2 regions of the Jeotgalibacillus sp. 10bf12 genome follow, and region 2 is predicted to be linked to the other one. Evidence: riboswitches for the same ligand, from Rfam matches in the RefSeq annotation. Region 2 holds a riboswitch; the other holds the start of a gene.
What was found. A riboswitch is a leader RNA that binds a small molecule or an ion and turns the genes downstream of it on or off. The one in region 2 is predicted to bind thiamine pyrophosphate.
Positions count from the first base shown of each region.

Region 1: linked by a shared signal. The riboswitch ahead of DH10bf12_RS08860 (lipoate--protein ligase family protein) and the one ahead of thiT (energy-coupled thiamine transporter ThiT) in region 2 are both predicted to bind thiamine pyrophosphate.

Region 1 covers NZ_CP200276.1:1,684,634-1,688,058, forward strand. The annotation lists gene egtB (ergothioneine biosynthesis protein EgtB) at 1-1,080, shown strand, start outside; TPP riboswitch at 1,493-1,592, shown strand; gene DH10bf12_RS08860 (lipoate--protein ligase family protein) at 1,662-2,495, shown strand; gene lipA (lipoyl synthase) at 2,492-3,425, shown strand, end outside.
Region 2 covers NZ_CP200276.1:1,824,306-1,827,730, reverse strand. The annotation lists gene DH10bf12_RS09510 (hypothetical protein) at 8-340, shown strand; gene map (type I methionyl aminopeptidase) at 405-1,157, opposite strand; gene thiT (energy-coupled thiamine transporter ThiT) at 1,631-2,203, opposite strand; TPP riboswitch at 2,311-2,413, opposite strand; gene DH10bf12_RS09495 (FUSC family protein) at 2,523-3,425, shown strand, end outside.

The DNA of each region.
Region 1 (3,425 bases), 140 kb from region 2:
TTTGTGGATGGCTATGAACCTTTTAATGAACAGTTCTTCTATCTGTTTAATTCCTATTATGAAACAGTAGGAGAATTCCACCCGCAGTCGAAGCGTGGACTAATCTCGCGTCCGACGGTGAAAGAAACACTCGGTTACCGGGAGCATGTCAATGAACAGGTCAACCAGCTATTTGACACGACAGAAATGACAGACCATTTATATGAGCTGATTGAAATGGGGCTTCAGCATGAACAGCAGCACCAGGAGCTGATTCTGATGGATATTAAATATAACTTATCATTTAATCCGCTTTATCCCTCGCTTTTTGAGCAAAAACCAGCTAAAGGCGGTCATGCACCTGAGATGACATTCACTTCTTTTGACAAAGGAATGACAAGAATCGGTACAGATGCTGAAGCGTTTGCTTTTGATAATGAAACACCCTGTCATGATGCATATTTGAACGGCTGTCAGATTGCGAATCGTCCGGTGACAAATGGTGAATACCTTGCGTTTATTGAAGATGGAGGTTATGAGAAAGCTGAGTTTTGGCTGTCAGATGGCTGGCAGCTGGTGAAACAGGAGAAGTGGCATGCACCGCTATACTGGCGTAAAAAAGATGGGAATTGGTCGTACTTTACACTGAGCGGAATGCAGACTGTGGAGTTGGATGCGCCTGTCACGCACGTCAGCTATTATGAAGCGGATGCCTATGCGCGCTGGGCAGGGAAGCGTCTGCCGACTGAGCAGGAGTGGGAGCACGCGATGAAGCGTGAAGAAGTAAAGGGTAACTTTATGGATGACGACCGCTATCAGCCGGATGACACTTACAGCGGTGCACGCTTTGAAAAGGCATTTGGTGATGTGTGGGAATGGACGCAGAGTCCCTATACCCCATATCCGCGCAGTAAGCCGCTTGATGGCGCACTTGGTGAGTATAATGCCAAGTTCATGTCGAATCAGATTGTCTTAAAAGGCGGATCATGTGTTACGCCGCTTTCTCATATCAGGCTGACTTACCGTAATTTCTTTTATCCGCACATGAGATGGCAGTTCAGCGGGATCAGACTTGCGGATGATCCGGTGGAAGGATTATAAAATGTAACCGGCTCACTGCGCGCCAGGCGGAAGCTTTCCGCGGCCGGGCGGTGAGCCCATTTTGTGTCATTCCAGGGTCTCACCTGCCCCTATCCGCGCCCCGCCTTCTGCTCCATTCGTCTCAAATTTTTATCTATCATTATTTATGTATGATCTATTTCATCATTAATTATTGAAGTAGTCTTTTGTCCCGATCCCCACATCTTTTGATGCAATTCACAATCTGTTATTGTTTTAGTACAGAAAATTATATAACAGATGAAATTTTATTTATTGCTTTAAAAACAGTAATGAACGCGATTACATGAAAGGTTCGGATCTTCTGTATCAGTTTGAAACAGTTACTGTAACACAAATTTCTTTTTGCGTTATGGAAATGATTGTGATACTCTTTAACAGACAATTTAATTAATTTATTTACTGGGGGAGCCGAGTGGCTGAGACAGTCTTTTGCTGAACCCTTTGTACCTGATCTGGATGATGCCAGCGGAGGGAAGTATGCTTACATAGCTACGTGTATAAGCCACTTCCTTTAATAGGAATTGGTGTTTTTTTATGTAAATGTTGAGAGGAGGCAGACGATGAAAGAAACGTGGTATTTTCTTGACTCCGGTTATGGTACGCCGGCTTTTAATATGGCGATGGATGAAGTGCTGATGAATTGGCACAGTGAAGAAAAGATCCCGCCGGTGCTGAGGTTTTATGGCTGGAAGCCTGCTGGACTATCAGTTGGCTTTTTTCAAAAGGTCGGTGGCAGTATAGATCTTGAAAACGCAGAAAAATATGGTGTTGAGCTTGTGCGCAGGCAGACAGGTGGCAGAGCTGTACTTCATGATGACGAGCTGACTTACAGTGTACTTGTCTCTGAAGATCATCCGGCTATGCCGAAGTCGATAAAAGAGGCCTATCTCGTATTGTCTAAGGGTATTCTTGAGGGCTATCGTGCACTCGGAATTCCGGCTGAGTTTTCGATTCCTGAAGAGAAGCAGAAGCAGGCCGGATCGGCAGTCTGCTTTGAAGAGCCGTCCTGGTATGAACTGATGGTAGATGGCAAGAAGGCAGCCGGCAGTGCGCAGACGCGTAAAAAAGGTGTAATTCTACAGCATGGATCTATTCCGATTTCTATGGATATACAAAAACTGTTTGACCTTTTCATTTATCCAAATGAAAAAGTAAAAGAACGTGCACGGCGCGCCTTTACCAGCAGGGCTGTTTCAATTAATGATGTACTGGATCGTCCTGTCACATTTGAAGAAGTAAATGATGCATTTAGAGAAGGGTTCATCAAGGGGCTTGATATTGAACTGGAGCCTTTTGCACCGCCAGAAGAGATGTTAAGAGAAGTAGCAGAGCTTGAGGAGAAGTATAAGAGTGAAGAATGGAGCTATAAGCGGGAAGGGAGACAGAAAGTATGACGAATGCAAAAGAACATGTACGTAAACCCGAATGGTTAAAGGTAAAACTGAATACGAATGATTCCTATAAGAAGCTAAAGAAGATGATGCGTGAGAAGAAGCTGAATACAGTATGTGAAGAGGCAAAGTGCCCGAATATTCACGAGTGTTGGAGTGAGCGGAAAACTGCGACATTTATGATCCTCGGAGATACGTGTACGCGGGCATGCCGCTTTTGTGCAGTCAAAACAGGACTGCCGAATGAGCTTGACTGGGGCGAGCCGGAACGTGTAGCAGAATCAACTGAAATGATGGGCTTAAAGCATGTTGTTGTCACTGCGGTTGCGCGTGACGATTTGAATGACGGTGGCGCTGCTGTATTTGCTGAAACAGTGCGTGCCATTCACCGCCGTCTGCCAAGCTGTACAGTTGAAGTGTTACCTTCTGATATGAAAGGTGATTATGAAAGCCTTCATACACTGATGGACGCTGAACCGGATATTTTCAATCACAATATTGAAACGGTTCGCCGCTTAACGAAAAGAGTTCGGGCGCGTGCGATGTATGATCGTTCACTTGAACTGCTTGCACGTGTAAAGGAAATTGCACCGAATATCCCGACAAAATCAAGTATCATGGTTGGTCTGGGTGAGACGAAGGAAGAACTGATTGAAGCGATGGATGATCTTCGTGCACACAACGTGGATATCCTGACACTTGGTCAGTATCTGCAGCCGACAAAAAAACATCTTGATGTTGTGCGTTACTACCATCCGGATGAATTTGCAGAGCTGAAGGAAATCGCACTGTCAAAAGGCTTCAAGCATTGTGAAGCAGGTCCGATGGTTCGTTCTTCATACCATGCGGACGAGCAGGTAAGTGAAACGTCTGCGCAGCGCCGGATCAAGTATTTAAAAGGCGTAGAAGCAGACGGCAGAACAGTTGATCATC
Region 2 (3,425 bases):
TTTTATGTTGGACGGGCAGTTATTATTCGCAATGTTTTTAATTACACTTCTTGTGGGACCAATACTGATGACAATTTCAATCGTTTTTGGTTTAAGAAAAAATGTTAAATGGCTTTGGATCACGAACGTAGTCTTTCTGATCTTTACTTTCATCATCTCAGCTTATTATCTGCTGCAGGTTGATCAGATCGCCACACAGAATCCTACGCCTGGCGGGACTGGTGTTCTTGTGATGCTATTGATTTCATCATGGATCTCTGTTCCGACAGCCCTTTCATTCTTCCTGCTGGCAGCTGCAATTTTTATGCAGCAGCGTAAAAAAGCAAAGGAAGTTGCATAAGAAAAGGACTTGTGACGTTCACAAGTCCTTTTTCATGTCCAGCTCCAGGTGCTTTCAGTTTCTCTTATGCTTTTTTAGATTCTGTTAAAATAATCGGCTCGCCTTTTGTGATGACAATTGTATGCTCAATCTGTGCGACTAAGCTGCCATCCGGTGTCTTATACGTCCAGCCGTCATTCTGTTCTTCCACAAAGTCTGCTCCTGAAGAGATAAACGGTTCAAACGCAAGGACAGTCCCTTCTGCTAATAACTCGTTATCCCATGGATCATGGTAGTTCAGAATATGATCCGGTGCTTCATGAAGTGACTTTCCGACACCGTGTCCTGTCAGGTTCGTAATGACCTGATAACCGTTTTGTCTTGCCACACGTGAAACCGTCTTTCCAAGCTGACTCTTTTTAGAGCCGGCTTTTGCTTTTTTCAGCGCCAGTGTAAAAGCTTCTACTGCGGTTGCGCACAGCTTTTCAAGCGCTGCATTTTCACCTACTACAAACGAAATGCCTGTATCAGCAAAGTAACCATCCAGAGAGCCTGAAACATCAATGTTCACAAGGTCTCCGTCCTGAATTACGCGGTCGCCGGGGATCCCGTGCGCGACTTCATCATTTACACTGATGCACGTATAGCCAGGAAAATCATATTCACCTTTAGGGCCTGAAATAGCACCGTATTGTTCAAATTTCTGCTTTCCGATCTGATCAAGCTCAGCAGTCGTTACGCCGGGCTTTGTTGCTGCACGCATATCATCGCGGATCTCAGCAACGATTGCGCCGATTTTTTTCAGCGCTTCTAATTCTTCGTTTGTTTTTACGATCATACCGATTCTCTCCTTGCTTTATAATGGTTCACTATATCATATGTATGGTGTGGAATGCATGAAAGACGCTATTTCTTGAATAACCGTTTAATCTGCGCTTAGGGTGACGCTTTCCACGCGGCCGGGCGGTGAGCCTCCTCAACGCTTCGCGCCTCCGGGGTCTCACCGGTCCGGCTTCTCGCGTTGGAGTCGCCCCCTTCCGCTCCGATTAAACTATGTAAGGCTTATTTCATAATAATTTATCACACAATTGGTTTATAGTTAGTACAGTATACATTAATAAAAAAGAAGATGACGTTTTTTAAAAGCCATCTTCTTTTTTATATTAAATTCAGGTACATTGAAGCGTAAGGCGGCGACTCCGGGACGAGTAGAGGGAAGCCGAGACCCCACAGCCGAAGGCGAGGAGGCTTGGCAACCTCCGTCCGGAAAGCGTCCGCCTGAAGCGTAAATGAACCGTTTATTTAAACATATCAGGCACTTGTCATCTGACGGTTCGTCGCGACTCTTGGTACTGAGATCAGCAGCGTCGCAAGGACAATTGATGTCAGGATGAAGGCAGGGCCCATGTATGAACCGTTATAGCCAAGTGAGAACAGCCACGCAGGAACACCTTCGCTTCCTGAACCGAAGAAGATAACACCTGCAAGAAAATGACAGATGAATCTTAACAGTGCACCGATAAATACACCTGCTGTGATGTACACGGCAGCTTTTTTCATCGATCCTTCTTCAAGTGAACGCTTCACAACCCCTGCAAACAGACCTGCAAATCCAATCACAGTAAATGCCAGCGGATAATCAAGTATCCCCTGAACAGGATCAATAATATAGGCACCGAACATTGTCTGCAGCAGACCTACTAGAAATCCTGTTAACAGACCGCCTTTTAACCCCCAGCGAAATGCCATCAGAATAATGGGCACCATCACAAAGCTGATAGACCCACCTTGTGGCCAGAGACTGAATGAAAACTGGTCAAGGATAATACCGATTGCTGAAAAGATCGCAACCTCCACTAAAAATAATAACTTCTTACGCTCCATATGTCTTCCTCCTTTTGCGAAATCGATGCAGCTCGCACACAGGGGAATTCAACGGGCTACTCCATATAAAAAGGGCCCCGGGGATAGAAACCCAGAGACCCTGAAAAGTCCGTTTCCATCCACATTCCTGCGTAAGCATTAACTTACAGGTTCGAAGGGTCTGAACAAGTCTGTTCACTCTCAGCCTATATGGCTCCCCTTGTGGAAATTGCATCTATTAGTATTGTAACTTATATTCGGAATCATGTCATCTCCCCCACTTTTTGTATGCTATACTATAACACGTCTAATTTACTAAAAAAGGAGGTTCCCGACTCATATGCAATGGTTAAAAAGAAGATTTATCGGCGGCAGAATTTTAAAGACGGGTGTTGCGGTGTTTTTAACTGCGCTGATCTGTCAGCTGTTCAATCTGCCAGTTGTTTTCGCCGTCATTACTGCGATTGTAACAATTGAACCGACAGCTGCCGATTCGATTAAAAAGGGGATGATCCGTTTCCCTGCATCTGCCATCGGGGCCTCTATTGCGATGCTCGCCACCTTCTTACTTGGCGATACGGCGATTACATATACAATTTCAGCGGTGCTGACAATCTGGATCTGTTACAAACTGAAGCTTGATGCAGGTATGCTGGTTGCCACATTGACAGCCGTCGCGATGATTCCAGGGACAGAAGATCACTTCCTGCTTGAATTTGTTAAAAGGCTTGGTACAACAGGAATCGGTATTTTAACTTCCACACTCGTCAACTTTTTACTAATGCCGCCAAAATATAAGGATCAGATTATTTCACTCATTTCTGATTCACAGGCTAAGCTTACACAGCTGCTTGCTGAAAGAATGAATGAGCTGCTCGATCAGAGAAACTCACCAATGAATCTTGAATCCGCATCCAATCAGCTGCGTACGCAGCTTGACCGGGCAGATATGTTCTGCAGATTTCAGCTTCAGGAATGGCATTATCATTCATATAAACGAGAGGAAATGAATGAAATCCAGACGCTGCAAAAAAAGATTTACCTTTTAAGGCAGCTATCCTTCCATTTAGCCAACCTGATCTCACTGCCTTCAGACGATGCGCCTGAATGGTCGATTGAAGAAAAGCAGGCAGTCCGCACACTTGTCTCACAGCTGAATAACCGGATTATCAGAACCGGTGAACAGGAGCCGATGGATGCCGATGCGCTGGCGCTTCTCCGTCATGAGCTGAAAGGTGAAACA